3 regions of the Xanthobacter dioxanivorans genome follow, and region 3 is predicted to be linked to each of the others. Evidence: predicted binding sites of a transcription regulator. Region 3 holds the regulator's gene; each other region holds the start of a gene.
The links. Region 3 encodes LexA, which represses DNA repair genes until DNA is damaged. Its sites were predicted from a motif close to TGTTCNNNNTGTGTTCNG; they were not measured.
Positions count from the first base shown of each region.

Region 1: the regulator LexA is predicted to act here: its motif matches at 3,254-3,271, upstream of EZH22_RS06560 (YifB family Mg chelatase-like AAA ATPase).
Region 2: the regulator LexA is predicted to act here: its motif matches at 2,282-2,299, upstream of EZH22_RS26430 (ATP-dependent helicase).

Region 1 is NZ_CP063362.1:1,359,012-1,364,620, reverse strand. It holds gene EZH22_RS06570 (GNAT family N-acetyltransferase) at 1-208, opposite strand, end outside; gene EZH22_RS06565 (hypothetical protein) at 827-1,438, shown strand; gene EZH22_RS06560 (YifB family Mg chelatase-like AAA ATPase) at 1,665-3,197, opposite strand; gene EZH22_RS06555 (class I SAM-dependent methyltransferase) at 3,341-4,129, shown strand; gene EZH22_RS06550 (polyhydroxyalkanoic acid system family protein) at 4,158-4,469, opposite strand; gene gshB (glutathione synthase) at 4,595-5,539, opposite strand; gene EZH22_RS06540 (YraN family protein) at 5,609-5,609, opposite strand, start outside.
Region 2 is NZ_CP063362.1:5,674,353-5,679,961, reverse strand. It holds gene EZH22_RS26430 (ATP-dependent helicase) at 1-2,198, opposite strand, end outside; gene EZH22_RS26425 (hypothetical protein) at 2,381-2,614, opposite strand; gene EZH22_RS26420 (cupin domain-containing protein) at 2,698-3,039, opposite strand; gene EZH22_RS26415 (MFS transporter) at 3,140-4,522, opposite strand; gene EZH22_RS26410 (AI-2E family transporter) at 4,914-5,609, shown strand, end outside.
Region 3 is NZ_CP063362.1:4,461,012-4,466,620, forward strand. It holds gene EZH22_RS20800 (DUF2147 domain-containing protein) at 1-383, shown strand, start outside; gene moaC (cyclic pyranopterin monophosphate synthase MoaC) at 508-996, shown strand; gene EZH22_RS20810 (molybdopterin molybdotransferase MoeA) at 1,044-2,258, shown strand; gene lexA (transcriptional repressor LexA) at 2,398-3,108, shown strand; gene EZH22_RS20820 (hypothetical protein) at 3,382-3,570, opposite strand; gene EZH22_RS20825 (ComEC/Rec2 family competence protein) at 3,567-5,609, opposite strand, start outside.

The DNA of each region.
Region 1 (5,609 bases), 3.1 Mb from region 3:
GGCGCTGGGCGCGGCGCACGTCCCGCGCGGTGCGCGCCAGCCGCACCTCGAGGGCGCCGAGGCGCCCCAGGACGAGGCCATCATCGTCCGGCGGCAGGGCGTCCTTGTGGCGGATGCCCGAATAGGCGCGCAGGTCCGCCACCAGCTTCTGCGGCGTGGGCAAGCCCGGCTTGGCGGGAACCGGCCTGGGTGCGAATTTGTCAAACAATGCGGGAAAGGCGGCGTCTGGCTCGAGAAAGGCGGGCCGCGGCGCCGCGGTATTGTGGCCAGGATGCCGTGCCAAATCCCTGGTCCAATCCTTGGCCAGGTCCTTGGCCAAGTCCTTGGCGAGGTCCCGCGCAACGTCGATTCCCCGCCCGAAAAGCGCCGGGAGGTTGAACCCGGGATCCGTTTGTTCGGAACGTTTCATGCAACGACCCCCTCCTTGGGCCGCCGCTGGAGGCGTCCGCCCGCGCCGTGCGAAGGCACGCGGGGCGCCCGCTCCAGTCTCGGTCGGCGAGTCGCCGTCTTGCTAGCCGCCATCTTGTGAGCCGCCATCCCGCCGGTCGTCATCGACCAACGCCACCCACGAACTTCACCGTCAACCGACGCCGGCGCACCAAGCCTTGTGCACACATCCCCGGGCTGGAAGCCCCGGCCCAGTGCCCCCATCCGCCGAGGGCTCGGTGCCGACGGCAGGATGTGAATGTCACCAACACCATAGATTTCCAACGCTGATGTGACAATGCCGGCGGCAGGGCCGCGCCGGCGCGCCTTGCCGGCCCCGCTGCCGGATGATAGCCGGCATGGCCGGGTCCAGGCCGGCGTGATTCGATCGGGGGGCATCATGAGGAAGTTCAGCCATATGGCGGCGGGCCTCGCCCTTGCCGCCGGCGTGGCGCTGGCCGCGGCAAGCCCGGCGCAGGCGCAGCTGCGACCCACTCCGGCCGAGGTGGATACCATCGAGGTCCAGGGCGTGGGGCAGGTCACGGTCCTCACCTACCGGGCCCAGTTCGTTTCTGCCGATCCGGTCACCCGCCGCGTGGTGTTGGAGGGGCCGTACGGCCGCCGCTGGGCGGTGATCGCGCCGCCCCTTCTCGGCGACCTCAGCGCCTTCCGGAACAGCGAGACCCTGATCATCCGCGTGGCGCCGGGTGAGGTGACCGCGCTCGGCAAGGCCCGCCAGGGCCGGCCCGGCGAGGTGGTGAACGAGGTGGCGCTCAATGCCGGCCTACCCGGCTGGCCCGAGGGCTTCGGCGTGCGCGAGGTGACGATCACCACCATTTTCGTGGCCATCGACAAGGCGGCGGGCACCGTCACATTCGAGGGACTCGACGGCGTGGTGCGCACCCTGAAGGCCTCCAGGGCCCAGGTGCTCGCCGACCTGCAGCAGGTGGAGCCGGGCGATCTGGCCCAGATCACCTATCTGGAAGGCATCGCGGTCAACGCCATCCGCTGAGGCCGGCCCAGGCCGCCGATGGCATTGGCCGGGCGGCCTGCGCGCCGCGGTCGGTCGGGCGGGCGGGGCGCCCCGTGCTCCGGCGGCCGCCCCAACCACCGGATTCCGGCTGGCCTTCGCATGCCCGTGATGCGCGCGGGCATGCCGGTGCCCTGATCCAGATCGCCACGGTCCGCGCGAGCGCCCACCGCCTGCGCCGTAAAGTGGCATGGCGGCCTGCACCGGGTCAGGCGGCGGCACGCGGGCGCTCGGCGGCGGCGCGGTAGGCCAGCGCTTCCGCGAGATGGCGCCGGCCGACGCCTTCCGCCCCGTCGAGGTCGGCGAGGGTCCGCGCCACCTTGAGCACCCTGTGGTAGCCGCGGGCGCTGAGACGCATGGCGTCCGCCGCATCGCGCAGCAAGGCTGCGCCCGCGGCGTCCGGGACCGCCACCTGCTCCAGAAGGGGGCCGGAGGCGGCGGCATTGGTCCGCACGTCCGGCCGCCCGAGAGCGGCGTAGCGCTCCATCTGGATTTCCCGCGCCAGAGCCACCCGCGCCGCCACCTCCCGCGAGCCTTCGGTGGGCGCCGGCAGGACCAGGTCGGAGGCGGAGACGGCCGGCACCTCCAGATGCAGGTCGATGCGATCGAGGAAGGGGCCGGAGAGTCGCGCCTGGTATTCATCCGCGCAGCGCGGCCCCCGCTTGCAGGTGAAGCCGGGCTCCCCCGCCCGGCCGCATCGGCAGGGGTTCATGGCGGCGATCAGCTGGAACCGCGCGGGATAGGTGACGCGGTGATTGGCCCGCGCAATCAGCACCTCGCCGCTCTCCAGCGGCTGGCGCAGCGAATCCAGCACCTGGGGCGAGAATTCCGGCAATTCGTCGAGGAACAGGACGCCGTTATGGGCGAGGGAGACCTCGCCCGGCTTCGCCTTGGCGCCGCCGCCGACCATGGCGGCCATGCTGGCGGAGTGGTGGGGCGCGCGGAACGGGCGGCGATCCATGAGGGCGCCGTCCTCGATCGCTCCGGCCACCGAGGCGATCATGGACACATCCAGCATCTCGGCCGGCGACAAAGATGGCAGGATCGAGGGAAGCCGCTGCGCCAGCATGGACTTTCCCGCGCCGGGCGGACCAATGAAGAGAAGGTTGTGCCCGCCCGCCGCCGCGACCTCGAGGGCACGCTTTGCGGTCTCCTGGCCCTTCACATCCCTCAGGTCGAGCATGGTTTCCCCCGGCGCCTTCATCCTCGGTTCGGGCCGTCCCATCACCTGCCGGCCGGTCATGTGGTTGGCCAGCTGGATGAGGGATTGGGGCGCGAGGATCTCCATGTCCGGGCTCGCCCAGGCGGCCTCCGCGCCGCAGGGCGCCGGGCAGATCAGGCCATGGCCACGGGCGTTCGCGCCGATGGCGGCGGGCAGCGCGCCGGCCACCGCGGCGATGGCCCCGTCCAGCGCCAGCTCACCCACCACCGTGAAGCCGTCGAGGGCGTCCGACGGGATGGCGCCGATGGCTGCCATCAGCCCGAGGGCGATGGGCAGGTCGTAATGCGAACCCTCCTTGGGCAGGTCGGCCGGGGCGAGGTTCACGGTGATGCGCCGCGCGGGAAGCGCGAGCCCGGAGGCGATGAGGGCGGCGCGCACGCGTTCCTTCGCCTCGGTCACCGCCTTGTCCGGCAGCCCCACGATGGTGAAGGCCGGAAGGCCCGCGGCCACGTGCACCTGCACGTCCACGGGGCGCGCCTCCACCCCTTCGAATGCGACCGTCGCAACCCGCTGGATCACCGCCCGCCCCCGCTGAATGCTCTCAACCAACGGTAGTCGAGACACGCCTCAGCGGCAAGAACGAAAGTGGAACAATTCCGCTTGCGCGGCGTCCGCTCCCGGTTATGCTCCCGCGCAGCTTCGGCGGGATGAGGTGTGCGGCCATGGGGGCGGCGGGTTCGGAAGGCGGCGTGCACAGCCATGACAGCCACGTGGCCGAGATGTTCGGGCCGCAGGCGGCGGCCTATGTGGCGAGCGCGGTGCATGCGCGTGGCGCCGATCTCGAAGCACTGGCGGCACTGGTCGAGGATCTGCGCCCGGCCCGGCTGCTGGACCTCGGCTGCGGCGGCGGCCATGTGAGCTTCACCGCCGCGCCCCATTCCGGCGCCGTGGTGGCCTACGACCTTTCCGCCGACATGCTGGGCGCCGTCACGGCGGAGGCGCAGCGGCGCGGCTTCGACAATATCGTCACCCAGCAGGGCGTGGCCGAACGCCTGCCTTTCGCCGACGGCAGCTTCGACCTGGTGGCCTCCCGCTACAGCGCGCACCACTGGCGCGACGTGCCGGCGGCGATGCATGAGGCGCGGCGCGTGCTGAAGGACGAGGGCCGGATGGTGATCATGGACGTGATCGCCCCCGACTGGCCCGTGGCGGACAGCTTCCTCCAGGCGGTGGAGATCCTGCGCGATCCCTCGCACGGCCGGGATTACAGCGAGGCGGAATGGGTGGATTTCGCGGAGACCGCCCGCCTGCGGGTGACGCGCACCGCGCGCCGGCGCCTGCGGCTGGAATTTGCCTCCTGGGTCGCCCGCATCCGCACGCCGGACCTGCACGTGGCCGCGATCCGTTCCCTGTTCGCCGGGGCGGCCGCGGAGGTGGCCAGCCATTTCGAGTTCGAGCCGGACGGTTCCTTCACCCTCGACACCCTGACCCTGGAGCTGGAAGCGGCGTGAGGGTGACGGAGGGGTCCTGGGCTCGGCCCTATTTCTTCTCCAGCATCAGCGTGCCCTGCTTCTTGATCAGCCCCTGCGCCTTGCGGGCCAGCAGGTCGAGGAGGAAGGGCAGCTCCACCGAGAGGTGAACGGCATCATCGGTCACGTCCAGGGTGCCGTTTGCGGTCTGGGTGAGGGCGGCGATGCGGAAGTCCAGGTGCGCGCCGGTCCACACCTCCTCGAGGAGGGTGATGTGGCGGCCGAAGCGGTCGCGCACGGTGGTGAGCCCGACCTGAAGTCGCCGCACCGCCTCCGCCTGGCCGAGGCGGTGCGGAATGGAGGCGGTGAAGGGCTGTCCCATGGCTGCTCCCGTTGCTTGTCCCGTGCCGCGGCCGGGCACGACCTTCTGGACACGGACTTCTGGCACGACGCCCGGGGAACCCGGACTTCCGGGGCGGTCCGGGTTCCCCGGGGCGGCGTGCGGCCTCAGGCCGCGCGCTTCTCCTCGATCCGGTCCCAGATCTGCGCCGCAATGTCCGGTCCGCCGAGACGCTTGATGGCGCGCAGCCCGGTGGGCGAGGTGACGTTGATCTCGGTGAGGTTGCCGTCGATCACGTCGATCCCCACGAAGATGAGCCCCATCTTCTTCAGCGAAGGACCAATGCGCGCGCAGATCTCCAGTTCCCGGTCGGTGAGGTCGGTGGGTTTCGCCGCGCCGCCGCGCACCATGTTCGAGCGAAGATCGCCCTCGCTGGGCACCCGGTTCACCGCCCCGGCCGCCTCGCCGTCCACCAGGATGATGCGCTTGTCGCCGTGCTTCACGGCGGGCAGGAAGCGCTGGACCACCCAGGGCTCGCGGAAGGTGGTGGCGAACAGGTCGTAGAGCGAGCCGAAATTGAGGTCGTCGGCGGTCAGGCGGAACACGGCGGCCCCGCCATTGCCGTAGAGCGGTTTCATCACCACGTCGCCGAACTCGGCCCGGAAGGCCTTGATCTCGTCGAGGTCGCGGGTGATCAGCGTGGGCGGCATCAGCTCGGGAAACTCGGTGACGAAGATCTTCTCCGGCGCATTGCGCACATGGGCCGGGTCGTTCACCACCAGCGTCTTGGGATGAATGCGCTCGAGCAGGTGCGTCGCCGTCACATAGGCCATGTCGAAGGGCGGGTCCTGGCGCATCAGCACCACGTCCATCTCGCCGAGCGCCACGCGCCGCTTCTCGCCGAGGAGGAAATGGGCTCCCGCCTCGTCCTTCACCTCGAGCGGCTCGATGGTGGCGAAGACCTGGCCGTCGCGCATGGCCATGCGGTCGGGCGTGTAATGGTAAAGCGTGTGCCCGCGCCGCTGGGCTTCGAGCAGGAGGGCGAAGGTGGAATCGCCCGCAATGTTGATGTTGGCAATGTGGTCCATCTGGACCGCGACCTTGAGGGCCATGGCAATCTCCGGCGCCCACGGGGGGCTTCGCCTTATCTATAGGCGGCGGGCGCGCCCCGCCACCTTGCTT
Region 2 (5,609 bases), 1.2 Mb from region 3:
CCGGCGCCCTGCGAGAATCCGCCGCGGGAGCCGCCGCCGCTGCTGCGCTGGTTCTGCGCCCGCTGCCAGCCTGGCGTTGAGTAGGACGAGCCGGCAAACGGCTCCGCCCGGTCGAACCGGCTGCCGCCGTAGCTGCCGCCGCCATAGCTCGACCCGCCCCAACCCGCGCCGCCGCGGCTCTCCTCCACCCGCACATGGGCGTCGGGCAGCTCGTCGAGGAAGCGGGACGGCACGGTGGAATTCCACATGCCGTGGATGCGCCGGTTGGAGGCGAAATAGATGCGCGCCGAGGCGCGGGCCCGGGTGATTCCCACATAGGCGAGCCGCCGCTCTTCCTCCAGCCCGGCCTTGCCCTGCTCGTCCAGCGCCCGCTGGTGCGGGAACAGGCCCTCCTCCCAGCCGGGCAGGAACACGGTGTCGAACTCCAGCCCCTTGGCGGAGTGCAGGGTCATCACCTGCACCGCGTCCTCGCCGGCGCCGTTGTCGGTGTCCATGACCAGGGAGATGTGCTCCAGGAAGCCGGAGAGGTTCTCGAATGGCTCCATGGAGCGCACCAGCTCCTTGAGATTCTCCAGCCTTCCTGCGGCCTCGGCGGAGCGGTCCTTCTGCCACATCTCGGTGTAGCCGCTCTCGTCCAGCACGATCTCGGCGAGCTCGGTATGGGACATGACGCGCGCCTGCTCGCGCCAGCGCTCGAACGCGTCGATCAGGCCGCGCATGGTGCCGCGCACCTTGGGCTTCAATTCCTCGCTCTGCGTGAGTGCGCGCGCGGCCTCCTGCAAGGGCACGCCGGCGGCACGGGCGACATCGTGGATCTGCTTCACCGTGGCATCGCCGATCCCGCGCTTGGGCACGTTGACGATGCGCTCGAAGGCGAGGTCGTCGGCGGGGGAGTTCACGCAGCGCAGATAGGCCAGCGCATCGCGGATTTCCGCCCGCTCGTAGAAGCGCGGGCCGCCGATGACCCGGTAGGGCAGGCCGAGCGTGACGAACCGGTCTTCGAACTCGCGCATCTGGAAGGAGGCGCGCACGAGGATGGCGATCTCCGACAGGCGATGCCCGGCGCGCTGCAGCGCCTCGATCTCCTCGCCGACGGCGCGGGCCTCCTCGCCGGAATCCCACGCCCCGGTGACGGTGACCTGCTCGCCCGCCTCGCCCTCCGAGAACAGGGTCTTGCCGAGCCGGCCCTCATTGTGGGCGATGAGGTGGGCGGCGGAGGCGAGGATATGGCCGGTGGAGCGGTAGTTGCGCTCCAGCCGGATCACCTTGGCGCCGGGGAAGTCGCTCTCGAACCTGAGGATGTTGTCCACCTCCGCGCCGCGCCAGCCATAGATGGACTGGTCGTCGTCGCCGACGCAGCAGACATTCTTCGAGCCCTGAGCCAGCAGGCGCAGCCACAGATACTGGGCGACGTTGGTGTCCTGATACTCGTCCACCAGCAGGAACTTGAAGCGCCTGTGATATTCGGCGAGCACGTCCGGGTTCTCGCGGAACAGGCGGATGCCCTCCAGCAGCAGGTCGCCGAAGTCCACCGCGTTCAGCGCCTTCAGCCGCGCCTGGTAGGCGGCGTAGAGCATCCCGCCCTTGCCGTTGGCGAACACCGCGCCCTCGCCCGGCGGCACGTCCTTCGGCGACAGACCGCGGTTCTTCCAGCCGTCGATGGTGGAGGCCAGAAGCCGCGCCGGCCAGCGCTTCTCGTCGATGTTCTCGGCGGCCAAGAGCTGCTTCAGCAGGCGGATCTGGTCGTCGGTGTCGAGGATGGTGAAGCCGCTCTTCAGCCCCACCAGCTCGTGGTGGCGCCGCAGGATCCGCACGCCGATGGAGTGGAAGGTGCCGAGCCAGGGCATGCCCTCGATCTGGTCGCCCACCATGGCGTGGATGCGGTCCTTCATCTCCCGCGCGGCCTTGTTGGTGAAGGTCACCACCAGGATCTGCGAGGGATAGGCGCGGCCCTGCGACAGGATGTGGGCGACGCGGGCGGTGAGCACGCGGGTCTTGCCGGTGCCGGCGCCGGCGAGCACCAGGAGCGGCCCGTCCAGCGTCTCCACCGCCTCGCGCTGCTCGGGATTGAGGCCGGCGAGGTAGGAGGCTTCGGGCGCGGCCGGCGCCATGGCGGCGCGCGCCCGCGCGGCGATGCCGCCGGGGCGCAGGCCGGGAAGCTCGGGCGCGGCTGGGCCGCGCCGGCGCGGATCGGGCAACTCGTTCAAGGGTTCACTCGCAAGGCCTGATTCTCTGTTGAGAACAAAGTGGCACTCAATGACGGCGATTGCGAGGGCGCCTCTTTTCGGGTCGTGTTCCGCGAGCCCCGGTCCGCGACTCAATCCTGCGCGATGCGCGCCCGATCCCGGGTCCACCGGGGTCGGCGGATCACTTCAGCCATTCACTTCAGCAATTCCATGGTGCCTTCCCGGCGCCAGGTGCGGGCGCGCAGCCGCGGTGCCAGCCACCAGGAGAGCGGCAGGGAGACCGCGACGGTGCTGGCCACCACCCAGGGCATCAGCGCCATGGCGTCGCGGGCCAAAGGCGAGAGCAGCAGGAACAGGATGGCGGTGAAGAACATCACCGCCTGGATCATCAGGAACAGCATGGCTGCGATCTGAAGCCGGATTGACATGGCGCTTCTCCTTCCAATGCAGGGTCTTGTGCAAGGTCTTGGAAGGGCAACAAGGCGCGGGCGCAGATGGTTCCCGCCGCACCTCAGGCCGGCGCCGCCGCCGGCGCTTTCGGCAGGTGCACCACGTAGAATTTCCGCACCGGCGTCACGCTCTTCCAGGTGCCGGTGAAGCCCGACGGGATGAGGAAGGAGGCGCCGGCCTCGTAGGTCTCGGTGTGGCCGGTGGCGTCGGTGAGCTCGACGGTGCCCTCGATGAGCACGCAGAACTCGTCCTCGTCGTAGGAGACCTCAATCTCGGACGGCTCGGAGGCCCAGAAGCCGGCGGAGAAGGCGCCGGTGCGATCCTGGTACCACTCGTGCACGGTGGTCGCCGCCGACTTGTCGAGGGCCGGCGCGGGGTTGAAGCGGATGGAACGCATGGCCATGGCGGCCTCCCTGTTTTGCGACGCATGGTCTGGCGGCGCATCCTTTTCCCTCGCCGCGCCGCCGGCAAGGGGCGTGCGAAGGGGCGTGCGAAGGCTGCGGTCAGCGCGTCCGGTCGCGCACGCCCGCCACCAGCACCGCCCCGAGGGTGAAGAAGGCGAGGAGCACCGCCACCCCCGCCTTCTGGCTTCCCGTCGCCGCCGTCACCACGGCCACCGATGTGGGCGCGGCGAAGGAGGTGATCTTTCCCGAAAGGGCGAACAGGCCGAAGCATTCGGCCATGTTCTCCCGCGGCGCGAGGCGCACCAGCAGCGTGCGGCTCGCCGCCTGGAGCGGGCCGGCCACCAGGCCGATGAGGAGGCCGAAGCCCACATAGGCCTTCTCCGGCAGCGAGCCGAACAGGCCGCCCGCGCCCGGCGCGGTGGGCACGAGGCCGAACAGCACGGCGTCGCGGTCCAGGCTCAGCAGGCCGAGGCAGGCGACGAGCAGCGCCACGAGCGCCGCAAGAATCACCACGCGCGGCCCCAGCGCGTCGTCGAGCCATCCGCCGGCCAGCGCCCCGGCGGTGCCGGTGAGGGTGAGCGCGATGCCGAAGATGCCGATCTCGATGGAGCCCCAGCCGAACGTGCCCGCCGCATAGATGCCGCCGAAGGCGAACAGGGCGACCAGCCCGTCCGCATACACCATGTTGGCGAGGAGGAAGCGGGCAAGCACCGGCCGCGCCTTCAGCTTCGGCAGTAGGGCGCGGATCTCGGCGACGCCGGCCTTGATGGCCGCCCGCATGGGCATGGCGGCGGGCGCATCGGGCACGAACAGGAACATGGGCAGCACCAGCACCGCGAACCACAGCGCCGTGAACGGCCCCGAAAACCGGTCTCCCTCCCGGGCGGCGGCCTCCAGCCCGAAGGCCGGCGGCCGGCCGAGCAGGGTCAGGCCGGTGTCCGGCTGGGTGGAGAAGAAGGCGAGCATGAGCGCCAGCGAGACGAGGCCGCCGAAATAGCCCGCCGCCCAGCCGGTGCCGGAGAGACGGCCGAGCCGTTCCGGCGGGGCGAGGCTCGGCATGATGGCGTTGTTGAAGACGGTGGCGAACTCCACCCCGATGGTGCCGACCGCGAAGGCGGCGAGGACGAAGGGGATGCGCGCCGTGTCGCCGGGGGCGGCGAACCAGAGCCCGGCCGCGCCCGCCATCAGCATCAGCCCGAACACGGCGATCCACGGCTTGCGCCGCCCCGCCGCATCCGCCACCGCCCCCAGCACCGGTGAGCACAGGGCGATGACCAGCCCCGCCGCGCCGGTGGCAAATCCCCACAGGGCCTGCCCGTCCGCCGGCGTCGGCGCGACGGCGGAGGCGAAATAGGGGGCGAAGATGAAGGTGGTGATGAGGGTGAAATAGGGCTGGCAGGCCGGATCGAACAGGATCCAGCCGAGGATGGCGCGGCGCGGGGCGGACAGGACCGGCGCGCCGGTGGTGGGGGAGGATGGCATGGGGCGGGTGGCAAGGGGCGGGAGCGGACCCTAAGGGCGCACAGCTTCGCCGGCGGTGCAAGGGGCGCTGCCGGCTGGCCGCGGATCTTGTCCGGGGCCTCCGCCCGGTCACTCGCCCAGCGCCCGGAAGCCGAACGGCCGGCCTGGCCGCGCAGTGGATCTCCCGGACGGGCCGGGGGATGACGCCTGCTCGTGATCTCGCCACGTCCGGCGCCGCCGGGGGATGGCGTTCCCGCCCCGGCATACCGGCATGGCCGTTCAACCGCATGCGCCATGGATCGCGATGGCCGCGCCAGCGTTGTCCCCCTGTGCGTCCCCGTCCATCCGCGGCCGGGCGTGGCGCAGGTGTCCGAGGGGGCTTCGCCCTTTCGGGAAACGGGAAAGGCGGTCCATGTTCCAGTCCGGTGATCCCGCGTACGGGCCGTCCTTGCCGGCGGCGGGGCGCGAGCGCTTCCTCGCCTTCTTCGCCGCCGTCGCCATCGTCACCGTGCTCTATATCGGGCGCGACGTGTTCGTGCCGGTGGCGGTGGCGGTGCTGCTCGCCTTCGTGCTCGCCCCGGTCATCATGGTGCTGCGCAAGGTGGGGCTGCCGCGCACGCCGGCGGTGGTGACGGTGGTGCTGGTCACCTTCCTCGGGCTGTTCGCGCTGGGCGGGGTGCTGGCGCTGCAGGTGACGGACCTCGCGGCCGAGCTGCCCCAGTACCGCATGAACATGCAGCAGAAGATCAAGTCGGTGCGCGACGCGGCCGGCGGGTCGGGCACGTTCGAGCGCACCATGGATCTGCTGCAGGATCTCGGCCGCGAGCTCGACGGGCCGCAGGCGGCGCGCGATCTGGCGGCGGGCGCCGCGGAGGGCCGGCCGGTGCCGGTGGAGGTGCGCCAGCCGCCGGCGGGCACCCTCGGCACCCTGTCCGCGGTGATGGCGCCGCTGCTGCATCCTTTGGCCACCTTCGGCATCGTCTTCATCTTCGTGCTGTTCATCCTCCTCCAGCGGGAGGACCTGAGGAACCGCTTCATCCGCCTCGCCGGCGCGCACGACATCCAGCGCACCACCGCGGCCCTCGACGACGCGGCGGCGCGGCTGTCC
Region 3 (5,609 bases):
TGCTTATGACGGCACCGGCGCTCGCCGCCGATCCCACCGGGCTGTGGCAGACCCCGAGCCGCAGCGGGCAGGTGGAAATCTCCCGATGCGGCGCCAATCTCTGCGGCCGCCTCGTCTCCTCCGAAGGGCTCAAGGCCGATCCCGCCCTCAAGGACGTGAACAATTCCAACGCGTCCCTGCGCAGCCGGCCGCTGAAGGGCGTCACCATCCTGTCGGGCTTTTCGGGCGGGCCGAAGGAATGGACGGGCGGCAGCATCTACAATGCCGAGGACGGCAAGACCTATTCCGGCTCCATCACGCTCGACGGCGACGACACGCTGAAGCTGCGCGGCTGCATCGTCGCCCCGCTCTGCAAGACCCAGAGCTGGACGCGCCTGCGCTGAGGCCGGGTCCACCCCGCCATCATCCCCCGGCACGTCCGGGGGAGCCTGCCGAGGTGGACAGGGCCGGCTGCGACCGCCATCTTCGCCGGAAGCGAAGATCGATTCCGGGACGCACAGCACGCCCATGGCCAGCCTGACCCATCTCGACGACCAGGGCGCCGCCCGCATGGTGGACGTGTCCGACAAGGTCGCGACCACCCGCGAGGCCCTCGCCGAGGGGCGCGTGGTGATGGCGCCGGCGACCCTCGAGCTCATTCTTTCCGGCAACGCCAAGAAGGGCGATGTGCTCGGCGCCGCGCGTCTCGCCGGCATCATGGCGGCCAAGCGCACCCACGAGCTCATTCCGTTGTGCCACCCGCTCATGCTCACCAAGGTCGAGGTGGAGGTGTCCCCCGATCCCGCCTTGCCGGGCCTCCAGGTGACGGCGCGGGTGAAGACCACCGGGCAGACGGGCGTGGAGATGGAGGCGCTCACGGCGGTTTCGGTCGCCTGCCTCACCATCTATGACATGGCCAAGGCGGCCGACCGTGGCATGCGGATGGAAGGCATAAGGCTTCTGGAGAAATCCGGCGGCCGCAGCGGTCATTTCCGCGCCGACCCGCCGACCGGCTGATACGACGGGCCCATGGTGAAACCAAGCGCGAGAGCAGGAGGCGCGTGATGGCGCTGATGAGCGTCGAGGAGGCCATCGGCCTCGTCACGGCCGAGGTGTCCGCCCTCGGCACCGAGGATGTGCCCGTGGCTGCGGCCGCCGGGCGCGTGCTGGCCCGCGACCTCCTGGCTCGCCGCACCCAGCCCCCCGCCGATATGTCGGCCATGGACGGGTATGCGGTGCGCGGAGCCGACATCGCCGAAACGCCGGCCCGCCTTGCCGTCATCGGCGAATCTGCGGCCGGTCGGCCATTCGCCGGGCCGGTGGGTCTGGGCGAGGCGGTGCGCATCTTTACCGGCGCGGTGGTGCCGGAGGGCGCCGATACGGTGGTGATCCAGGAGAACACCGCGCGTGACGGCGCCATCGTCACCACCACCGCGCCCACCGCCACTTTGCGCAACGTGCGCCTGAAGGGCTGCGACTTCACGGCCGGAACGCCCGGCCTTGTGGCCGGGCGGCGCCTCACCGGGCGCGACATCATGCTCGCCGCCGCCATGGACCACCCCACGCTCCCCGTCGCCCGTCGCCCGCGCGTGGCCCTGATGCAGACGGGGGACGAACTGGTGCTGCCGGGCCAAGGCACCGGCAAGGACAGCGAGATCGTCGTCTCCAACGCCTTCGGCCTCGCCGCCCTCGCCCGTCGTGCCGGCGCCGAGGTGACCGACCTCGGCCTCATCGGCGACGACCTTGCGGCTATTCGCGCCCGGGTGGCGCATGCGCTCTCCGGCGCGTTCGACCTGGTGGTGTCTTCCGGCGGCGCGTCGGTGGGCGATCACGATCTCATGGGGCCGGCGCTGCGGGCGGAGGGCGTCGACCTTTCGGTGCACAAGATCGCGCTCAGGCCGGGCAAGCCGCTGATGTTCGGTAGCCGCGGCGGCGTGCGCGTGCTTGGCCTGCCGGGCAATCCGGTGTCCTCGCACGTCTGCGCCATGGTGTTCCTTGTGCCCCTGGTGCGCGCGCTGCAGGGCGATGCCGCGCCCGGCCCTCTCGCCGCCCCGGCGCGCCTCGCCGTGGACGTTCCGGCCAACGACGCCCGCCGCGACTTCATGCGGGCGCGGCTGGAGCGCCATGCCGACGGATCGGCGCGCGTGACCCCTTTCGCCTCGCAGGACAGCGCCATGCTCAGCGTGCTTGCGGCGGCCGACTGCCTGCTGATCCGCCCGCCTTTCGCCCCCGCCGGCAAGGCCGGAGATCCCTGCGAGATCATTCCGTTCGACGATTGATCCCGCCTTAACCGTGCGTTCACTACTTGCGGAACACAAAAGGAACAGATAAGAACTGTTCATGATTTGTTTCGCGGCGCGCAGGGCTGGGGCGCCGGAGTGAACCGGAGCGCACGCGGCGCCGCTAGGGGGCAAGAGAATGCTGACGCGCAAGCAATATGACCTGCTTCGCTTCATCCACGAGCGGTTGAAGGAAACCGGCGTGCCCCCCTCCTTCGACGAGATGAAGGAGGCGCTGGACCTGAGGTCGAAGTCGGGCATTCACCGTCTCATCACGGCGTTGGAAGAGCGCGGCTTCATCCGGCGCCTGCCCAACCGCGCCCGGGCGCTGGAAGTGGTGCGCCTGCCGGACAGCGTGGCTCCGGGCCTCGCTGCGGCCCACAGCGGCGGGCGCGGCTTTTCCCCATCTGTCATTGAGGGCAGCCTCGGCAAGGTGCGCCCCGCCTCCGGCGACGACGAAACGGCGCCCACGGTATCGGTGCCGGTCATGGGCCGTATCGCCGCCGGCACGCCCATCTCCGCCATTCAGACCCGCAGCCACACCCTCAACATTCCCCCCGAGATGCTGGGCAGCGGCGAGCACTTCGCCCTGGAAGTGCGCGGCGACAGCATGATCGAGGCCGGCATCCTCGACGGCGACACGGTCCTCATCCGCAAGTGCGAGACCGCGGAAACTGGCGACATCATCGTGGCGCTGGTGGACGATGAGGAAGCCACCCTCAAGCGCCTGCGCAAGAAGGGGGCCTCCATCGCGCTGGAAGCCGCCAACCCGGCCTACGAGACCCGTATCTTCGGTCCCGACCGCGTGCGCATCCAGGGCCGCCTCATCGGCCTGATGCGGCGCTACTGACGCTCCGGCGCCTTTGCGTTCTTCTCCCCCGCGGAGAGGAATGGGGTGAGGGGCGGCGACGGTCGCCATGCTCAACGGGGCCGGTTCCTTCGGGAATGCAGCTCCTCACCCCGACCCTTCTCTTCAACAGTCAGCGTCCGGGCCTCGCCCTGCGCGGCGGCGCACATCCCTGCGTGGGCGCAGGCGCGTCATTCCGTCACGAAATGCCCTCCTTGGTCGTGGGGGCGAACGTGAGGTGCGGAAATGAGGAGGTCGCCGAAAGGCCGCGGACGCTCACGGGGATGCCGCGTCGGCTTCGGCATCCTCGGCAGTGCCGACGCTCACCTCGGCCGGCGCCGGCGGCAGGCGTGGCATCCAGGGGCGCTGGACATGGGGGCGGCGCGTCGGCTCCTCACGCCAGATGCCGTCCTTCAGGAAGTAGGCGAGCGTGCCGGTGCGGGCCAGCGTGGCTGGCGTGATCACCTTGGCGGGGCAATCGGCAGGGGGGCGTCGCGGGTGACGACGATGCGCGATTCAAGGCAGTCCGCCTCCAGGCTTTCCGCCCGGCGCGAGACGGCGATGGTGCCGCCGTCCGGCAGCGGCGCCGTGCAGCCGAAGGCGTCGCAGGAGAAGGCGGAGGCGAGGGTCTTGTCCGCCGCTGTCCGCCTGTCGCCCTCACGCGTCATCCATTGCTCCACGATGAGCTTCTGGCCGCGCGCGCCGATCACCGAAAGGCGACCGTCGGCGCCGCGCACGGCCACCGCCTGCGCATCCGGGGCGATGAGCATGTCCGGTCGTGGCGGCGGCCCCGCCAGTGCGAGGGCAAGGCCGAGGGGGACGATGGCCACCGCCGTCAGGACCCCACGCAGCAGGCAGAGGGCGAGCAAAGCGAGGCTGAGCAGGCAGAGCGTCGCCGGGCCCACCGCATCGAGGCGCACGTCCGCGCCCGGCAAGGCGGCGATGCGGTCGGACACCGCGACCATGATCTCGATGCCCCACCCCATCACCGGCCAGGCGAGATGGTCCCATCCGAAGGGCATCAACAGCACGCCGAGGAGGCCGAACGGCATCACCAGGAACGACACCGCCGGCATGGCCGCCAGATTGGCGAGGAGGCCATAGGGGGCCACCCGCTGGAAATGGAAGACCCCGTAGGGCGCCGTGGCGAGGCCCGCGACCAGGGAGGTGAGCGCGGTTCCGCCCACCAGCACCACGATCCATACCAGCACCTGTCCGGCCCAGCCGTCCGGCCGCGGCACGGCGCGCAGGGGCCGCAGGCGCTCATAGGCGGCCACCAGCGCCAAGGTGGCGGCGAACGACATCTGGGTGCCGGGATCGAGCACCGCCTCGGGGGTGAGGGCCAGCACCACCACCGCCGCCACCCCCACCGTGCGCAACGTGAGTGCGGGTCGCCCGGCCAGCACGCCGGACAGCACCAGCGCGGTCATCACGAAGGAACGCTGCGCCGGCACGTCGTTCCCCGAAAGCACGAGATAGGCGGCACTGCCCGCCAGGGCCACCACGGCGGCGAGGGACTTGATGGGAAAGCCCAGCGCCAGCGCCGGCACCATGGCGAGCGCGGCGCGCACGAGCGCAAACAGCGTGCCGGCCACCAGGGCCATGTGCAGGCCGGAGATGGACAGGATGTGGGTGAGGCCCGACACCCGCATGCTCTCCTCCACGGACGGCGGGATGGCGGAGCGATCACCCGCCACAAGCGCCACGGCGATCTCCGCCGGGGTCCCGGAAAGGGAAGCGCGGATGTGCCGGGCGAGGCCGTCGCGCGCCGCGTCCACGCCCATGGCGACGCGCACGGAAAGGGGGGGATCCGCCGCCGGCGCCGGTTTCGGCCGGCCGAGGCCGTAGCCGACCCCGCCGATGCCCCGGAACCACGGCGCCCGGCCGAAATCGTGCGCGCCCGGCATGGCCGCGCCGAGGGGCGGCAGGAGTTGCGCCAGCTGCGTCACATGGGTGCCCACCGCCGGAGCATAGCCTCGCCGCAAGGACAGGCGCACCAATTCGGGGACCGGATCGAGTCCGCGCACCGGCCCGGGGTCCAGCCGCAGCAGGATGCGGTCGCCGGTGGTGCGGTGCTCCACCCGCTCCACGAAACCGGAAAGTCGCACCGGCCCCTTGGGCGGGATTTCCACCGTGGCGTGGCCCATCAGGGCCGTGCGCAGGGCCCCCGTGGCGAAGCCTGCCGTTACCACGGCGGCGCCGACCAGCGCCGCGAACGCCACGGGCCGCGCGCGCGCCAGCACGGCGGACACCGCGAGCACCAGGGCGAGCCCGAGGGCCACGGCGAGCGAGGGTTCCTGGGCCGCGCCGAAATAGGCAAGGATGCCCAGTGCATAGGCGACGGGGAGCCAGAGGATCAGCCGGCCCGAGTTTGCCTCGGCGGCGAGGTCGCGGACGCCCCGCGCCTGCAGAGCATCGAGCAGAGGAAGCAAGCCCAGCGGCGTTGCACGGCGCGTGGCCGGGCCGGCGGCGGCCCCGCCGAGAATGGCGGAGCGGGCGCCGGC